4 regions of the Paenibacillus sp. 102 genome follow, and region 3 is predicted to be linked to each of the others. Evidence: riboswitches for the same ligand, from Rfam matches in the RefSeq annotation. Region 3 holds a riboswitch; each other region holds the start of a gene.

Region 1 (4,608 bases), on a different contig from region 3:
GGTATGACAAAAGCATAATTACACAAGCTATGAATCAAACCCCCGAAGCACATCCGCTTTGGGGGTTTCCTATTATGAATGATTAAAATCTCTTTATAAGGCTTTTCTTTTTACAAAAATCTCTCCAAAATGTTATCGTTTTTATAACATATTCTAAGCAGGAAGGAATAAAGGATATGCCAAAGAAAAATAGAATTTTATTTATTGGTGCCGGTCGTATGGCGGAAGCGATCTTCGCCGGACTGCTCAAAACAAGTAATGAATACATCGAAGAAATTATTGTATCCAATCGAAGTAACATAGAGAAACTCAAACAATTAGAAGAAAAATATGATATCTCAATTACAAATGATTGGAAGAAGCATATTAGAAATGCAGATACCATTGTTTTAGCGATGCCACCAGCTGCACATGAAGAGTTATTAGCAGAATTATCACCTCTTCTAACCCATCAGTTTGTTGTAACGGTTGCTGCAGGAATTGGTCCATCGTATTTAGAAGAAAAACTTCCTCAAGGTACACCTGTTGCCTGGATTATGCCAAATACAGCTGCAACAATTGGAAAGTCTATTTCTCTATATACAATAGGGCATTTCGTAAATGATGAACATCAAGAAACACTGCAACTACTCTTAAAGGGAATTGGTACAGCACAGCTATGCACGGAAGAAGAAGTTCATCAACTGACCGCTGTTACTGGAAGTGCACCTGCCTTCCTTTACCACTTTGCTGAAGGGTTAATTGAAGCAACAAAAAGCTATGGAATCGATGAAGCAACAGCCAAACACCTTGTTATTCAAATGCTCGCTGGCTCCGCTGCTATGCTCGAGCAAGAACAAGATCCAGCTATGCTTCGTGAACAAGTGACAACACCAGGTGGCTCAACAGCAGAAGGTTTAAAAGTTTTATATGAATATAATTTTTCAAAGATGATTCACCAAGCAATTGAAGCAACAAATAAAAAAGCTAGGGGGAATTAATATGACAGTAACAAGCTTAAAAGATTGCACAACATTACATAATGGTGTAAAAATGCCTTGGTTTGGTTTAGGTGTTTTTAAAGTTGAAGATGGTACACAGGTAGTTGATTCTGTAAAAACAGCTATTAAAAACGGATACCGCAGCATCGATACAGCTGCAGTGTATAAAAATGAAGTTGGCGTTGGACAGGCAATTCGTGAATGTGGAGTTTCACGTGAAGAATTATTCATCACATCAAAAGTATGGAATAGTGATCAAGGCTATGAATCAACATTACAGGCTTTCGAATCAACATTACAAAAATTAGGCTTGGAATACTTAGATCTATACTTAGTGCACTGGCCTGTAAAAGGAAAATATACAGAAACATGGAAAGCATTAGAGAAACTTTATAAAGACGGTCGTGTTCGTGCTATTGGTGTCAGCAATTTCCAAATCCACCACTTACAAGATGTTCTAGAAATCGCTGAAATTAAACCGATGATTAATCAAGTTGAATATCATCCACGCTTAACACAAGGAGAACTTCACTCTTTCTGTAAAGAGCATACTATTCAACTAGAAGCATGGTCACCATTAATGCAAGGTCAATTACTTGACCATTCAACATTGCAAGAAATTGCTACAAAATATAACAAATCAACAGCACAAATCATTTTACGCTGGGATCTACAAAATGAAGTTGTAACAATTCCTAAATCAATTAAAGAACATCGTATTATCGAAAATGCAAACATCTTTGATTTTGAATTAAACGCTGAAGATATGAAGGCAATTCAATCATTAAATGAAAATCATCGTGTTGGTCCAGACCCTGATAATTTCGATTTTTAAAATGAGAGTCACTGTGTAATTGCACAGTGACTCTTCTTTTTATACCGCACCTAGAAAACTGAAAATTTAAACTATATTTCATTTTATTGACAGTTCATTCGCCTAGGTGTAAGATTTTGAATAATCAAAGAAACGAAAAATTAATACAAATTGTTTACTCATTGTATCAAGAGAGGTGGAGGGACTGGCCCTTTGAAACCTCGGCAACAGGTTCACTTTGAATACTGTGCCACTTCCTGCAAGCATTATGCTTGAAAGATAGAATGAGGGACTTCGTTTATATACAGGTACATGCCTTGTAAACAAAACTCCCTCTTTCTCGATAAGAAAAGAGGGAGTTTTTCTTTCCCTCATAAATTGTTCATCACTCTTTTTGAATAACCAAACAATTTTAGGGAGGAATTTTACATGAAAAAGAAATTTGTACCTGCTGTGGCATCTGTTTTAGGAGCAAGTATTTTATTAACAGGATGCGGTAGCTATAAAGACGAAGCAAGTGGAGCAAAAGCAAAGGATAAAGCTCCTGATAAACAAGTATTGAACTTAGCCACTGGTACAGAGATTCGTACAATGGACACTGCACGTGCTACAGATACTGACTCTGGTCAAGTAATGAGAAATGTATTTGAAGGTTTATATAACCTCGGTGAAGGAAATAAGCCTGTTCCTGGTGTGGCAAAATCTCATGACGTAAGTTCTGATAAAACAAAATATACGTTCCATTTACGAGATTCGAAATGGTCAAACGGCACTCCTGTTACAGCAAAAGATTTCGTCTTTGCTTGGCAACGTGCAGTTGACCCAGCAACTGCTTCTGAATATGCATTTTTATTCTTTGATATAAAAAATGCAAAAAAGATTAATAGTAAAGAACTTCCGGCTGATCAGCTCGGTGTAAAAGCAATCGATGACCACACCTTTGAAGTTGAATTAGAGCGCCCTGTTCCATACTTTATTAGTTTAACGGCATTTCCAACATTCTTACCAATTAATGAAGCATTCTTCAAATCACAAGGTGATAAATATGCATTAGAGGATAACACGATTCTTTATAACGGTGCCTTTACATTAAGTGATTGGAAACATGAACAAAGCTTTAAGTTTAAGAAAAATACCAACTATTGGGATAAGGATAATGTGAAACTTGAAGAAATTAATTTTAATGTTGTCAAAGATCATTCAACAGCTGTTAATTTATATGAATCAAAACAAATTGATCGACTTACTTTAACATCTGATCTTGTTGATAAATATCGCAAAGATAGTAACTTTAAAGAACGACCAGATGTTGGGGTACAATTCGTACGTATGAACCAGAAAAATAAAACATTACAAAATATAAATGTTCGTCAAGCAATCGATAAATCGATAGATAAGAAAGCATTTGTAAATGTGCTTTTAAATGATGGCTCTCTACCTTCCTATTCTCTAGTGCCAAAAAATTTCGCCAAAGGGCCAAATGGGAAAGACTTCCGTGAAGAGAATGGTAATTTAACAAAAGAAAATACAAAAGAAGCGCAACAATTTTGGAAACAAGCAAAACAAGAATTAGGATCTGATAAAATTTCAATTGAATTATTAACAAGTGATGGCGATCTACCTAGAAAAACAGGTGAATATTTAAAAGAACAACTAGAGAAAAATTTAGAAGGATTAACAGTAAATGTTAAGCCTCAACCACGTAAACAACAAGTCACATTATTACTACAAGGAAATTATGAGATCGCTATTGACGGATGGAGCCCGGATTTTGCTGATCCAATTACATTCTTAGAGTTATTTTCAACTGATAACTCATACAACTTAGATCACTATTCCAACAAGGAATTTGATGACTTAATCCAAAAAGTTAAAACCGACTTAGCTGGTGATGAAAAAGCACGTTGGGAAGCTTTAAAACAAGCAGAAAAAATCTTATTTAAAGATGCCGTTATCTCTCCTCTTTATCAAAATGGAACAACATACTTAGAACGTTCTTATGTAAAAGGAGTAGTTGAAGTTGATTTTGCGGGACCACTTAATTTCAAATGGGCTAAAATTGAAAAATAAAACGAAACACAAATAGTAGAATACAAAAACAGACCCTCCTTAACTAAGAGGGTTTGTTTTTTTGTGAAATAATATATCAAAAAAGTGAACTTGCTATTTTTTTCGTTGACATACCATTCTTACCAGTGTTAATATTCTAAATAATCAAAGAAATAAAATATTTCATTATTCAAATTGTAATGTCTACTAGCTTGCGAGATATGACAAGAGATCGCACCTCTACATGTATATACATATAGAAAACTAAATCACCTATAAATAGATAGAATAAATAGGTTATTCTTTTTTTCTTCCTCACATCATGCTTTAAGACATACAAATTATGACGTTATGAACAACACATTTAGGGAGGAAAAAAGGATGAAGAAAAAAGTTGTACCAGTTGTCGCATCGGTTCTTGGAGCAAGTTTATTATTAACTGCTTGTGGGGGAAATAAAGAGAATACAAGTAATGCAAAAGCAAATGATAAAGCACCAGATAAGCAAGTATTAAACTTCCCATTCGCTTCTGAAATTCCAACTATGGATTCTGCTAAATCTACAGATGGTGAATCTGGAATTGTACTAAGAAATGTTTTTGAAGGTTTATATAACCTTGGCGAAGATAATAAACCTGTTCCTGGGGTTGCTGAATCTTATGACGTTAGCCCAGATAAAACAAAGTATACATTCCACCTTCGCGATGCAAAGTGGTCAAACGGTACACCTGTTACAGCGAAAGATTTCGTCTTCGCATGGCAACGT
Region 2 (4,608 bases), on a different contig from region 3:
TCATTTTAATTAATTCAATAGAAGACAAATCATATACAGAAGTTGCTCCAGGAAAATCCCCAACTCGCGCCGGGTCACCTGTTAAAGCTAACACTTCTTCCATTCCTAAAGCTGATAAACCAAGTAAATGAGATTGCAAGCCAATCACATTATGATCACGGCACGTTAAATGCGTCAGCACTGGAATATCATGCTTCGTTAATAATGCCCCCATTGCCATATTTGAAATACGCGGAGATGCTAATGAGTTGTCCGCTAACGTAATCGCATCTGCTCCCGCTCTTCTCAATGCTCTTGCTCCTTCAAAAAAGCGCTGCGTATCCAATGTCTTTGGCGGATCTAACTCAACGACAACTGTTGTTTGCTTCTTTGCTTTCTCCGCGAGCGTAACATGAGTGCTAGCACGTTTTGTTTGCATATGAACTACTTGTTGTCTTTGAACAATTTGTTTTTCTGTAACAGGCGTTACATTCGCAATCGCACGCTTCATCCCTTCGATATGTGCTGGCGTTGTACCACAACACCCCCCTAGCAAACGAATACCTTGTTCAATAAATTTTGGTGTCATCTCTTCAAAATAAGCAGGGCTTCCTTCATATACGTACCGTCCTTCTACATAGTTTGGAAGGCCTGCATTTGGATAAGCTGATAAATAACCATTTTTCGGAATCGATATCATTTTAAAAGCTTCCGTCATATGAAGCGGTCCTAACTGACAGTTTAAGCCGACTACATTTGCACCGTAATCTAAAAGCCGCGCTAATATTTCATTTACATCATTCCCATTTTGTGTTGTGCCAGCTTCATGAAGCGCTAGCTGCGCAATAATTGGTATATCCGTTTTCTTCCTTAGCACTTTCACTGCATGTAGTAATTCAAATTCATCGTAAAAAGTTTCAAGTAATAGCCCATCCACACGTTCTTCTATTAATGCCCCAGCTTGCTCAAGCAACATAAATTCCCGTTCCATATCAGTCGTTGTGACTGCACCGATATGTTTCATTCCACCAATTGTACCTAAAATAGCATTCTTATCTGTCACAGATGCTTTCGCCAGTTTTACCGCCGCTCTATTAATTTGAACAACCTGATTTTCTAGTCCATATGTACGTAATTTTGCTTCATTTGCTCCATACGTATTTGTTTGAATCACATCTGCACCAGCAGCTACATATTGTTTATGAATAGATATAATTAAATCTGGATCTGATAGATTTAATTCTTCAAAACTACTTTGCAACCCATGGGAATGCAATAACGTACCAATTGCTCCATCACCGATAACAATTCCTTTTGACAATAGATCTAAAATTTTCACTTGTCTCCCTCTTTTCTATCAATATAAAAACCCCCTCTTCACCTTGAAGAGGGGGATATCATCTATCCTCCTCTTATCATGCAAAACACATTGTTTTGCAGGTATTAGCACCGTTTCAAACATTTCGTTTGAAGGTTGCCGGGTTTCACAGGGCCTTTCCCTCCACCGCTCTCAATAAGAGTTTGTCTTTATTATTTTGTATGTAATTAAAAGAAAATAGGTTATCCTTTCATATAAATCCATTTTGATTTTCTAATATATAAGTCGCCGCCACGAAGAACAAAAGGTGACTTACACTCGTTTTCTCCCTTTGTTTTAACTTTGCATGGGGTAAGAAGAGGATGTGACCGCTTCTATGTATAAACGGATGCTCTTCCCACCTTAATAGAAAAGTTTTATGTCGGTTGTTCAATTTGTATTTATATAACAATCTTTGTTAATTTTTTCATAAATTTAGCATGAGATAGACTAAAAGTCAATGAAATTAGAAGGAAAATAAAAATTATTTAAAATAAAGTTGCAATTCAATTATCTTTTGTTGTAAAGTTAAAATCATAATAAAATTTCATACAAACTATTCTTATCTAGAGAGGTAGAGGGACTGGCCCTATGACACCTCAGCAACCATTAACACGTTCGTTAATAAGGTGCTAATTCCAGCAAATTGTGAAAAGATTTGACAGATAAGAAGAAGACTATATTCGCATGAAAGCCTTCTTCTTAGAAGGCTTTTTTATTTTTATCAAGGAGGAATTTCACATGTCAACAATCGAAACAAAACTAGCTCAAATCGGAAATCGTAGCGAAACTACAACAGGAACGGTTAATCCCCCTGTTTACTTTTCAACAGCTTATCGTCATGAAGGAATCGGAAAATCAACAGGTTTTGATTATTCGCGAACAGGGAACCCAACACGTGGTCTTTTAGAACACGCAATTGCTGATTTAGAAGAAGGTGAGCGAGGTTATGCCTGTAGTTCAGGAATGGCAGCTGTTCTTCTTGTTCTTTCTTTATTCCGGTCTGGAGATGAACTTATCGTATCAGAAGACTTATATGGAGGAACCTATCGCTTATTTTCGGAGCATGAGGAAAAATGGAATATTCGATGTAGATACGTAGATACACAATCTATTAAACAAATAGAACAAGCCATCACTTCTCAAACGAAAGCTATTTTTATAGAAACACCAACCAATCCATTAATGCAAGTAACCGATATTGCAGCTGTCGCAACTGTCGCAAAACGACATGGCGTCCTGCTTATTGTAGATAATACTTTCTACACTCCTTATATACAACAACCCTTGACAGAAGGAGCAGATATTGTCCTTCATAGCGCCACAAAATATTTAGGTGGTCACAACGATGTATTAAGCGGACTTGTCGTTGCAAAAGGTCAAGCGCTTTGCGAAGAACTTGCCCACTATCATAACGCTTCTGGTGCTGTACTAAGCCCATTTGATTCATGGTTATTAATTCGCGGTATGAAAACATTAGCTCTTCGTATGAAACAACACGAAGAAAATGCAAAGAAAATCGTTTCTTATTTAAACGAGGAAGACGGTGTAACCGATGTTCTTTATCCAGGAAGAGGCGGTATGATTTCATTTCGGCTTCGCGATGAAAAATGGATAAATCCTTTCTTACAATCTTTATCATTAATTACCTTTGCAGAAAGCCTTGGCGGAGTTGAAAGTTTAATGACATATCCAGCAACACAAACACATGCAGATATCCCAGAAGAAGTACGTACAGCACGCGGTGTATGTAATCGCCTCCTTCGTTTCTCCGTTGGTATTGAAAACGGTGAAGATTTAATTCAAGACTTAAAGCAAGCTATTAAACATGTAAAAGAAGGTGTAAGAATATGAGTTATTCAATAGATACACTCTTACTTCATAACCAATATAAACATGATTCACAAACAGGCGCTGTTAACGTTCCCATCTATAATACATCAACATTCCATCAATTTGATGTAGATACATTTGGAAAATACGACTACAGTCGATCTGGTAATCCAACGCGAGAAGCACTAGAAGATATTATCGCTTTACTAGAAGGGGGAACGAAAGGATTTGCCTTTGCATCTGGAATTGCAGCGATTTCTACTGCCTTTCTTCTTTTATCACAAGGCGATCATGTTCTTATTTCTGAAGATGTGTATGGAGGGACTTATCGCATTGTAACAGAGGTTCTATCTCGTTATGGAGTTTCGCATACATTCGTTGACATGACAAATTTAGAAGAAGTAAAACAAAATATTAGACCGAACACAAAAGTCTTTTACGTTGAAACACCATCCAATCCATTATTAAAAGTAACCGACATTCGTGCTGTTTGCGAATTAGCAAAATCCGCCGGGGCACTTACATTTGTTGATAACACATTTTTAACACCATTATTCCAAAAACCACTTGAACTCGGAGCGGATGTTGTACTCCACAGCGCGACAAAGTTTATTTCTGGTCACAGTGATGTTACAGCTGGATTAGCGGTTGTAAAAGATGAGGAACTCGCTAAAAAACTCGGCTTCTTGCAAAATGCATTTGGTGCTATATTAGGACCACAAGATTGTTCTCTCGTTCTTCGCGGTCTGAAAACATTACACGTACGTCTCGAACACTCAGCAACAAATGCGAATAAAATTGCTCATTACTTACAAAAGCACTCGAAAACTCAGAATGTGTATTATCCTGGATTAGAATCACACAGTGGCTATAACATACAACAAACACAATCAAAATCTTCCGGTGCTGTTTTATCTTTCACGTTGCAATCTGAAGATGCGCTGCGCCAATTTTTATCACAAGTGAAACTTCCTGTATTCGCGGTAAGTTTAGGAGCTGTGGAATCCATCCTTTCTTACCCTGCAAAAATGTCACATGCAGCATTATCACAAGAAGCACGTGATGAAAGAGGTATTTCTAATTCATTGCTTCGTTTATCAGTTGGCCTTGAAAATGTAGATGATTTAATTACTGATTTTGAAAATGCACTTTCTTATGTCGAAGAACCTGTAAATGCATAAATACATTCGTTTAAACTCCAATCTAAAAAGAACCTTAATGAGGTTCTTTTTAGATTTCTATTTGCATAGTGTCATATGCAAACATAATATTAAGCCCTTCTTCTTGAAGGACCATCGCGATTTCACGTAGTTCATCATGACCAAGATCGTCAACTTCTTCAACATGCGTAATAATTGTTTTCTTCGCTCTTAGTTTTTTCACAACTTCTAACGTTTCTTCAAATGTCCCTTCTCGTATCCTCTCAATGTACGCACGCT
Region 3 (4,608 bases):
TATGCAGGGGTAGTTATCGGTTTATGCTTTCTTTTCATCTAAATTTAAATCATTCAAAAAAGCTAGTTTTATACTAGCTTTTTTACATAATAACTATGAGATTTATCCATTGTTTTCTATACATCTTATTACCTTTCCCCATTCATCATATGAAAGATGTAATCTTCTATATGCAAATACCATTGTACAAACACTTTCAATCATCGAAGGATTTTCTCGGAGAAAATCCCATCTCAATACTTTAGGTAATTCGTACATCTTATACTCTTTACTTTCCTTAATAACCCCATCAACTTCCCGTTCACAAATTCCCATTACTAAATAATCCACTCTTAATTGTTGCTTCACCTTTTGAAACACTTCACTATGATGTTTCAATTGAAGTAAGCAAATTACATATGTACGAAACAATTCATCATTCCGATTACAGCATCTTATTATCATTTCTAGCTCATTCATAATTTTTCAGCCTTCTCTTTTATTTCTAAAAGCCACTTTTCACGTTTTGCTGCTTTACTTGTTTTTACAGACTGAAAGACAGATCGTTTGATTTGACGTATACCACAAAATCGTAAAATACCCTTTTTCATAATCACCCAATCAGCGGAGCGATATAAGAGTGCCACGTACCATAACGGCGAATCTAGAGTATTAATAACCCACGCCGTTTTCCCTGTAAGCAACCCTTTCGGCATTACCCCTTCATATTTATATGCAAACCCAGCAACAAAAACGCGATCAATAAATCCTTTTAAAATAGCTGGCATCCCCCACCACCAAATTGGATAAATAAAAATAAAAGAATCTGCCTCTTTGACTAATGTTCTGTATTTCTCTGTCTCTTCTTCATACGCTAAATCACGTCTTCTTTTATCTTCGTTAAAAATAAGTACTGGGTTAAATTGCTCCTTATAAAGATCGAGCAATGTAACCGAATGATCCGTTTCTTGCAGTCCTTTTTGGACATGTTCTAAAATGGATGCATTGAAGCTAGATGGATTAGGATGTGCATATATGATTAGTATGTTCACCTTCTTACAACACCTTTCCTTAAATTCCCTTTTGACTTTCTTTCGCATCCCATGCTATTCTAATACATGTCAAGTAGCAAGCCTATATGACAAACCAACTGACACCTACTCGGCGAAGGTGTCTCTTTTCATTTATAGCCGAATGAAATGCCTCTTTCAGGGCATATTCAACTTTTGACACTACACACTCAACACCATTCCCTTGTATCAGGCTGCTTTGGCAGTCTTTTACTCTACATACTTCTTTTAATTTTCAGATAAATTATAACATAAAAAAAGAGAGCCTAGCTCCCTTTTCTCGCCTTATAATATACCCCTTTTTCAGCATAGTGGTATTCATCATTAGCTAAAGTAATTTTCCCATCCAGTTTCAGTTCGTCTAATAGCCTTGATAAATAAAATTGGTGTAACATTTTTTTCGTGAATTTTCCTTCATGATGCGAAACGATATGTTCTTGAATATCTAATAGTGATATTGGTTTATCTTGTTCCATCATATATTCATATACTGCACTACGCAGCTTTACGTATTTTTCAAGTGTCACAGTACAATTGCAACCCCTTTCTTCTTATTCTGTTGTTTTTGAATCGGTTTTTTTGCAATAAAAAAACCTCTTCGATAAGAAGAAGTTACGTATATAGCTTCGTCTTATCTCCCAGAACAAATATGTTCTGCTGGAATTAGCACCTGCATCGCGGTTGCTGGGTTTCATCGGGCCAGTCCCTCCACCTCTCTGGATAAGAAAATATTCACTTTATATCTTACTATAGCTATTTTTATTACAATTGTCAAACAACATACAATAAGTTATATTTTCTTTCCTAACGCCCATACTAAAATTGTATGTAAAAAAGGAGGAATTTATGATGGATAAAAATGCCCGCGGATACGTTCAAGATTCATTCCATTCGCTGCAAGAAGCAAAGAATTGTTTAGAACATGCATTACAAACAGTCGAAAAGAGCGATAATCGGGAGCGCAATCGAACAATCTCTACAAGCTGTGGAACATGCATTACAAAAATGTAATCACACGGTTGATATTTTAGAACAAAAATAAATATCGCCCACCTCTTTACGAGATGGGCAATACCTCAAATGGCATACTGCAACAGTATTGCCGTCACAATTAAAAAATATACAGAATTAACGATTTCTAAAACCCCAACTTTTAATATAGATATTTTTTTACCATACAATACGATTGCACGAACTAGGCTCGGTATAAATACAAGAGAAATCAATGGATTTACTACGAAAGAAGCAATGATTAAGAAAATATGGTAGCCCCATGAGACATAGCGATAAGTAGGATTGTTCTTTTCACGTATCATTGTTTTCACATAAAATGTACTACCTAAGAAATAAAGGAAAGAAACAGCCGCAATCCACCATGCTGTCCCATCAATTGTCTTCATCGAAAAATAATAACTAATCAAACCACCAATGCAGAAAACAAGTATCGCACAAATGTCATTTACTAATGCTCGTTCCTTTTTTTGACGGGCAAAGTATATATTTACGATAAAGAGCGGAATCATCGTAACCGTGAATAAAAGAATTTTCCATTCATATAGTAAAGATACGCTCCCGAAAACACATGCAATAACAAAATAAATAATGGCTGCGTGTAAAAATTCTTTCTTTCGTGTTTGCTTCATGTACATTAAAAATGGATACGTTGCTAAATAGATAAATAACCAAGCTAGAAAGAGTGGAATATGATAGACTGTAGGTTTACCAAGTAGAACACTAAGTAGAAACGGAATCAGCAGCATTCCCCATGCACCATGCTGCTTTGGAACAACTAGCTTCATGAATATTACATCTCCTCTTTGAAAACCTTTCTCATTTCCTATTATATAAGAAGTTCCATACGAAAGTTGAATACATTAAAACAATTTTTTGACATTTTCTAAACCAAAGTATCATTATAAAAAAATGCTTCTCACCAATGGTAAGAAGCATGAAAGAGGCAAACGAATATGTAAGTCGCGATCCTACCTTATATTCTTATGCTTTATGATACATGCTTATGCTTTGTTTCCGTGAGATAATAGCTCTTCATCATCTAAAATTCCATATTTCTTTTTAAACCTCGTAATGATTTTAATCCATGATGAGCTAAACAAAACAAGAAAAATCACATTTGAGAGTGCATGAGCTAGATCAAAGTAAAAACTTGCAGCGTAGTATGCAATAAAATCTTTCCATGTTAATCCTTCTAAAAAGCCAAGTATCCCCCATAAGTTCATAATCCAGCCAAAAACAAACCCTGCTATGAACCCATAGATGACTCTCCCCCATAACTTTTTCATGATAAATGTGTTTCGAAGTAAACCAGCTAGAAAGCCTATCATTCCCCAAGAAAACACTTGCCAAGGTGTCCAAGGTCCTTGTCCTATAAATATATTAGATACAAGTGCTGCTGTTGCCCCAATCATAAAACCTGTCTCACTTCCAAACACAATTGCAGATACAATAATAACAAAAGAAGTTGGTTGCACACTCGGCAAAAGAGAAAATGGTACACGACTAACTGCCGCTATTGCTGCTAAAACAGCTACAATGACTATTTCACGTGAAACAAATGCTTTCCTTTCAAATCGTATATAGAAAGGTAACATAATAATGAACAATAAAAATAAACTACACCAAATAAAATATTCATCTGTTACAAAGGAAGTAAACAGAAGTGTACTTATTACAAGAATGAAAATAAGCATTATGAGAGCAAAATATCGTTTGGACACGCTTTATACACATCCTCCCACGTTAATGCATAAGGTAATTGCTTACGAATAAAACGATTAATAGATGTTGTATAAAAGAAATTATCACTAAAAAATTTCTTTGGTGCATCATCCATAATGACCTTCCCGTCAAATAACATCATACAATGATCAACATATTTAGCTGCAAATTCAATGTCATGTGTGGCCATCACAATTGTTGTTCCTTCCTTTTGTAACTCTTGAAACAGCTCACCTAATCTTTCTTTTTTCTCTGGATCCAGTCCTTTTGTCGGTTCATCTAGTAATAATAAGCTTGGCTTCGATAACAAGGTCGTGCATAGTGCAATTAACTGTTGTTCTCCCCCGCTACAATCATGCGGATGACGATCGCGAATGGAATAAAGCCAAAATCGTTTTAACATCTCTTCTGCAAGTTCTTTCCCTCTATCACCATATAATTCATTTGCTCTTTCAAACACTTCATCCCACACCGTCTCAAATGTAAAATGATAATATGGATGTTGTGATACAAATCCGATTTTTTCAAATCGTTCCTTGGAATTCATTTTATGAATTTCCGTTCCGTTCCACCGTACTTTTCCTCTTCTAGGTTTATTTAATCCTGCTAATATAGTTAAAAGTGTTGATTTTCCTGTACCATTTTTTCCAACAAGCACAGTCCACTTGCCTTGTTCAATCGATAGCGTTAAATCTTGTAAAATAAACGAGCTATTTTTTTCATATTGAAAAGATATATGTTTTGCTTGTAAAATCACTTCTTTTGTTTCTGCCTGTGATATAGCCGGTACTTCATGTTCGATTGGTAACTCGGAATGAATTTG
Region 4 (4,608 bases), on a different contig from region 3:
TCTCTGTACTATTTGGTTTAGGGATTGCAGCAATCGGTGAAAGAGGAAGACCGGTTCTTCAATTTTTCCAAGGTGTAGCGGATTCAATGTTTTATGTAACAAACCAAGTTATGAAATTCGCACCGTTTGGTGTATTTGCTTTAATTGGTGTAACGGTTTCTAAATTTGGTCTTGCTTCATTAATTCCATTAGGTAAACTAGTGATTGTTGTTTATGGATCCATGATTTTCTTCGTGGTAGTAGTATTAGGACTTACAGCGAAAATATTTGGTATTAACATTTTCCAATTCTTTAAGATCTTAAAAGACGAGCTTATTTTAGCGTATTCTACTGCAAGCTCAGAAACGGTTTTACCGAAAATCATGGAGAAAATGGAGAAGTTCGGTTGTCCGAAAGCAATTACATCTTTCGTTATTCCGACAGGTTATTCATTTAACTTAGATGGATCAACTTTATATCAAGCCATTGCAGCGATTTTCTTAGCGCAAATGTATGGCATTGATTTATCTCTTACGCAGCAAATTACATTATTGCTTGTATTAATGGTTACATCTAAAGGGATTGCGGGTGTACCGGGTGTATCATTTGTTGTATTATTAGCAACATTAGGTACAGTAGGTATTCCGGCAGAGGGATTAGCATTTATCGCAGGTATTGACCGTATTTTAGATATGGCTCGTACAGCAGTTAACGTAGTAGGTAACTCTTTAGCAGCTGTTGTTATGTCTAAATGGGAAGGTCAATATGACGATGCAAAAGGACAAGCTTATGTAAAAGAGATTTCTCAAAAACAGCAAGTAGCTTAATTATTATTCGAAAAGCTCTCACATATTATGTGAGAGCTTTTCTATATAGAAAAAGGAGCGGAGAGTAATGAAACGGAAGTACGGAAACGGTTCTTCTTGGGAGCGATTAATAGAGAAGACGTATACGGTGAAGAACATAGGAGAAGGTATGTTAGGAATATTGCATATGCTGAAAGTGAAAGAGCCTAGTTTTAAAGAGTACAACGATAGAGAGCTTTGTATTGTAAACGATGGATATACGTGGGTGCAATATTTTATAAATGATAAAAACTTTGCAATTACAGCTATGTTAAATGAAAGAATGGAATTAGTACAGTATTATATTGATGTGGCGGAAAAATATAAAATAGATGAACGAGGTATGCCGTATTTTGATGATCTATATTTGGATGTAGTGCTATTACCAAATGGTGATGTATATTTGTTGGATGAAGATGAATTAGAAACAGCGTATATGGATGGAGATATTTCGAAAGAAGAATATAAAGTAGCTTGGAATACAGCTAGTTGGATTATTGAAGCAATTGGAAAAGAGAATTTTTCTTGGATTACAGTTTTAGAAACAGAAATTGAAAAATTAAAATAATATTTTTTTTTACAGAAAGCTTGATTTATTCGTATTTTTGTATAAATATCAAAAAATACCAATGATTTTTACATAAATAATAATTGACTTTTGATTTGTAAGCGAGTAAAGTTAGGGAAGAAATTATTATTAAAAATAAAATATGAAACCTTCTTATAAAGAGAGGCGGAGGGACTGGCCCTACGATGCCTCGGCAGCGGACTCGCAACAGAGTGCTGTGCCAAATCCAGCAAGCATGTGCTTGATAGATGAGGAGAGTGTTTCTTATAGATGTATAAGACCTCTTCTTTTGGGAAGAGGTCTTTTGTTATAAGATAGAAAAGGTTTAGAACTAGGGAGAGATGTTATTTTGAAACAAATGAAGGGAAATGGCTTAGCATTATTACCTCTTGGAATATTCTTAGCGCTATTTATTGGCTCTGGAATCATTACAGGGGATTTTTATAAATTGCCGATACTTGTAGCTATTTTAATTGCTGTAGGGACTGCATTAGTGATGAACAGAAAAGAAAGCTTTACATCAAAAGTAGAACGGTTTGCCAAAGGGGCTGGTAATCCGGATATTATGATTATGGTTTTGATTTTTGTACTTGCTGGTGCGTTTTCTGAAACAGCAAAAGGAATGGGCGGGGTTGACTCTACAGTTAATTTAGCGCTATCTATTTTACCACAAGGGTTTATCGTTGCAGGAATTTTTGTTATAGGTGCCTTTATTTCATTAGCAATGGGAACTTCGATGGGGACTATTGCAGCGATAGCACCAATTGCAGTAGGGATTAGCCAGCAAACAGATATTTCTATTGCGTTAACGATGGCAACAGTTGTTGGCGGGGCGATGTTTGGTGATAATCTATCGTTTATTTCTGACACGACAATTGCAGCAGTTCGTTCACAAGGTACGGAAATGAAAGATAAGTTTAAAACAAACTTTTTAATTGTTTTACCAGCTGCAATTATTACAATTATAGTATTGGTTTTCCTTACATTAGGAAATCATACAGAAATCAAAGCTCACACATTTGACTGGGTGAAAATATTGCCGTATGCGGTTGTGCTTGTTACAGCTTTACTTGGATGGAATGTGCTTGTTGTGTTAGCAGGCGGAACGGTTCTATCAGGTTTTATTGGTCTTATTGATGGAAGCTACACATTAGCTAGCTTCTTTAAAAGTGTTACAACAGGGATAAATGGAATGATGGAGCTTGTATTACTAGCAATTTTAATCGGTGGAATGGTTGAAATCATTCAATATAATGGTGGTATTCAATATTTAATGAATACATTAACACGTAATATTCGTTCGAAAAAAGGTGCAGAATTTGGAATCGCTAGTTTAGTTAGTCTGACAAATATTTGTACAGCGAATAACACAATTTCTATTATATTCACGGGTCCACTTGCAAAAAATATTGCCGATCAATATGAAATTGATCCAAGAAAATCAGCGAGTGTATTAGATCTTTTTTCATGTTGTGTACAAGGATTAGTTCCATATGGTGCGCAAATGTTAACGGCGGCAGGATTTGCGGCATTGTCACCGGTTGAATTGCTACCATATGCGTTTTATCCGATTTTGGTTGGAGTTTGTGGCATAGTTTCTATTTTAATTGGTTTCCCTCGGTTTTCGAAGGTAGCAGAAAAAGAGCAATATCATAAAACAGCGTAAAGAAGAGGATGTCTTGTATAAGGCATCCTCTTTCTTTATGAATCGCTCTTTGATTTACAATGTGAAAAGGGCTTATAGGATGCAACAAGAATTTCATAAGGCTTAATAAAAATTTTAAATATATATTCTAATTAAAGGAATTGATACTTTTATTAAGTCTATTCTTTTTAGCTCCCAGCTTGTTTTATATTCCATCACCATGTAGGGCTGACCTGAAATAGGTCTTAAGTCTGATTTGAAAACGGTTCTTAAGCTCGTTATGGGAAAACGAAAAAATAGTTAAGATAAGAGTATCAAATCGAAGGGAGGCAAGCACAAGATGAAACAATTTCTAGCGTTTATCGCAGCCGGTATTTTGGCTTTAATTGCTCTTGGTAGTCTTGCTGGTATTGTAGGGTTCGCAATTGGAGCAGGGATTGTGTACTGGAGCTATAAATCATTTGTGCGAGCACAATCATTTTTTGGAAAGTTAGCTTGGGGTATTGCTGGTTTAATCGGCTTGTCAATCGCCCTTTCTCATTCCCCAGCATTAATCGGTATCGCAGCATTAGTCGTTCTATACTACGGATACCGTGAGTGGAAAAAAGAAAAAGATGTAGTAGTTGATTCTGCTTCAGAAGGAGCTAAACCATATAGCAACTTTGAAGATGAGTGGAACAAGTTAATGAAAAACTAATATATAAATCCAAATCAAAAAACAAAATAAACTCTTTCTTTTTAGGTGGGAGAGAGCATCCGGCCATGCATAGAAGCGGTCAGATCCTCTTTTTGTCCCATGCCAAGTGAAAACAGTGAGAGAAAACCAGTGTAAGTCACCTTTTGTTCTTTGTGACAGCGACTTATATGTAGAAAAATAAACAATGAATTTAAATGAAAAAACTTTAGAGTAGAAGAGAGGAAGATTAGAATGAAACAATCTTTATTCGGACGTGTACGCGATGCGATTTTAGCAGATTTTCATAATGTTTTAGATGAGAAAGAAAGAAAAAATCCAATTGCTATGTTAAATCAATATTTACGTGATAGTGAGCGTGAAATAACAAAAATTGAAAAGTTAATCGAGCGTCATAAAACATTAAAATCTAACTTTGCTCGTGAACTTGAGCAGGCTCGTTATTTCGTAAATAAGCGATCAAAGCAAGCTGTAATTGCACAAGAAGCAGGAGAAATCCAATTGCATGAACGTGCATTAGAAGAAGTATCATACTATGAAGGGCAAGTATCACGCTTAGAAGAGATGTATGCAGGTGTAGTAGAGCAAATTGATGAGTTAGAACGCCGTCTTTCTGAAATGAAAAATAAGTTAAAAGAAATGAATGCAAAGCGTATGGAATTAATGGCACGCGAAAATATGGCCCATGCGAACCGTCGTATGAATACGGCTCTTCATAAAATGGATGAGAATAATCCGTTCTTACGATTTGAAGAAATTGAAGATCACATTCGTGATTTAGAGCTTCGCATGAATGAAGATCATGAGCGTGATACATTTGATATGAAAATTGCAAAGCTTGAACGCGAAATGAAAGAAAAAAATGAAGTATCTTTAG

The links. A riboswitch is a leader RNA that binds a small molecule or an ion and turns the genes downstream of it on or off. The one in region 3 is predicted to bind S-adenosylmethionine.
Region 1: another riboswitch for S-adenosylmethionine. It lies ahead of AAIE21_RS23085 (peptide ABC transporter substrate-binding protein); the one in region 3 lies ahead of AAIE21_RS13220 (hypothetical protein).
Region 2: another riboswitch for S-adenosylmethionine. It lies ahead of AAIE21_RS03970 (bifunctional homocysteine S-methyltransferase/methylenetetrahydrofolate reductase); the one in region 3 lies ahead of AAIE21_RS13220 (hypothetical protein).
Region 4: another riboswitch for S-adenosylmethionine. It lies ahead of AAIE21_RS07635 (Na+/H+ antiporter NhaC family protein); the one in region 3 lies ahead of AAIE21_RS13220 (hypothetical protein).

What each region holds. Positions count from the first base shown of each region.
Region 1 is NZ_JBCGHT010000015.1:64,486-69,093, forward strand. Features, by position in the region: gene AAIE21_RS23070 (GRP family sugar transporter) at 1-18, shown strand, start outside; gene proC (pyrroline-5-carboxylate reductase) at 177-980, shown strand; gene AAIE21_RS23080 (aldo/keto reductase) at 982-1,815, shown strand; SAM riboswitch class I at 1,976-2,080, shown strand; gene AAIE21_RS23085 (peptide ABC transporter substrate-binding protein) at 2,224-3,864, shown strand; gene AAIE21_RS23090 (peptide ABC transporter substrate-binding protein) at 4,225-4,608, shown strand, end outside.
Region 2 is NZ_JBCGHT010000001.1:741,976-746,583, forward strand. Features, by position in the region: gene AAIE21_RS03970 (bifunctional homocysteine S-methyltransferase/methylenetetrahydrofolate reductase) at 1-1,318, opposite strand, end outside; SAM riboswitch class I at 1,389-1,499, opposite strand; SAM riboswitch class I at 1,896-2,008, shown strand; gene AAIE21_RS03975 (methionine biosynthesis PLP-dependent protein) at 2,078-3,190, shown strand; gene metC (cystathionine beta-lyase) at 3,187-4,350, shown strand; gene AAIE21_RS03985 (MBL fold metallo-hydrolase) at 4,400-4,608, opposite strand, start outside.
Region 3 is NZ_JBCGHT010000004.1:208,560-213,167, forward strand. Features, by position in the region: gene AAIE21_RS13205 (short-chain fatty acid transporter) at 1-42, shown strand, start outside; gene AAIE21_RS13210 (group-specific protein) at 103-459, opposite strand; gene AAIE21_RS13215 (NAD(P)H-dependent oxidoreductase) at 456-1,031, opposite strand; gene AAIE21_RS13220 (hypothetical protein) at 1,316-1,576, opposite strand; SAM riboswitch class I at 1,678-1,776, opposite strand; partial or broken gene AAIE21_RS13225 (hypothetical protein) at 1,899-2,091, shown strand; gene AAIE21_RS13230 (YwiC-like family protein) at 2,126-2,848, opposite strand; gene AAIE21_RS13235 (ECF transporter S component) at 3,065-3,784, opposite strand; gene AAIE21_RS13240 (ABC transporter ATP-binding protein) at 3,757-4,608, opposite strand, start outside.
Region 4 is NZ_JBCGHT010000002.1:330,216-334,823, reverse strand. Features, by position in the region: gene gltP (glutamate/aspartate:proton symporter GltP) at 1-806, shown strand, start outside; gene AAIE21_RS07640 (ribonuclease FAU-1 family protein) at 874-1,392, shown strand; SAM riboswitch class I at 1,543-1,647, shown strand; gene AAIE21_RS07635 (Na+/H+ antiporter NhaC family protein) at 1,742-3,058, shown strand; gene AAIE21_RS07630 (lmo0954 family membrane protein) at 3,378-3,734, shown strand; gene AAIE21_RS07625 (PspA/IM30 family protein) at 3,966-4,608, shown strand, end outside.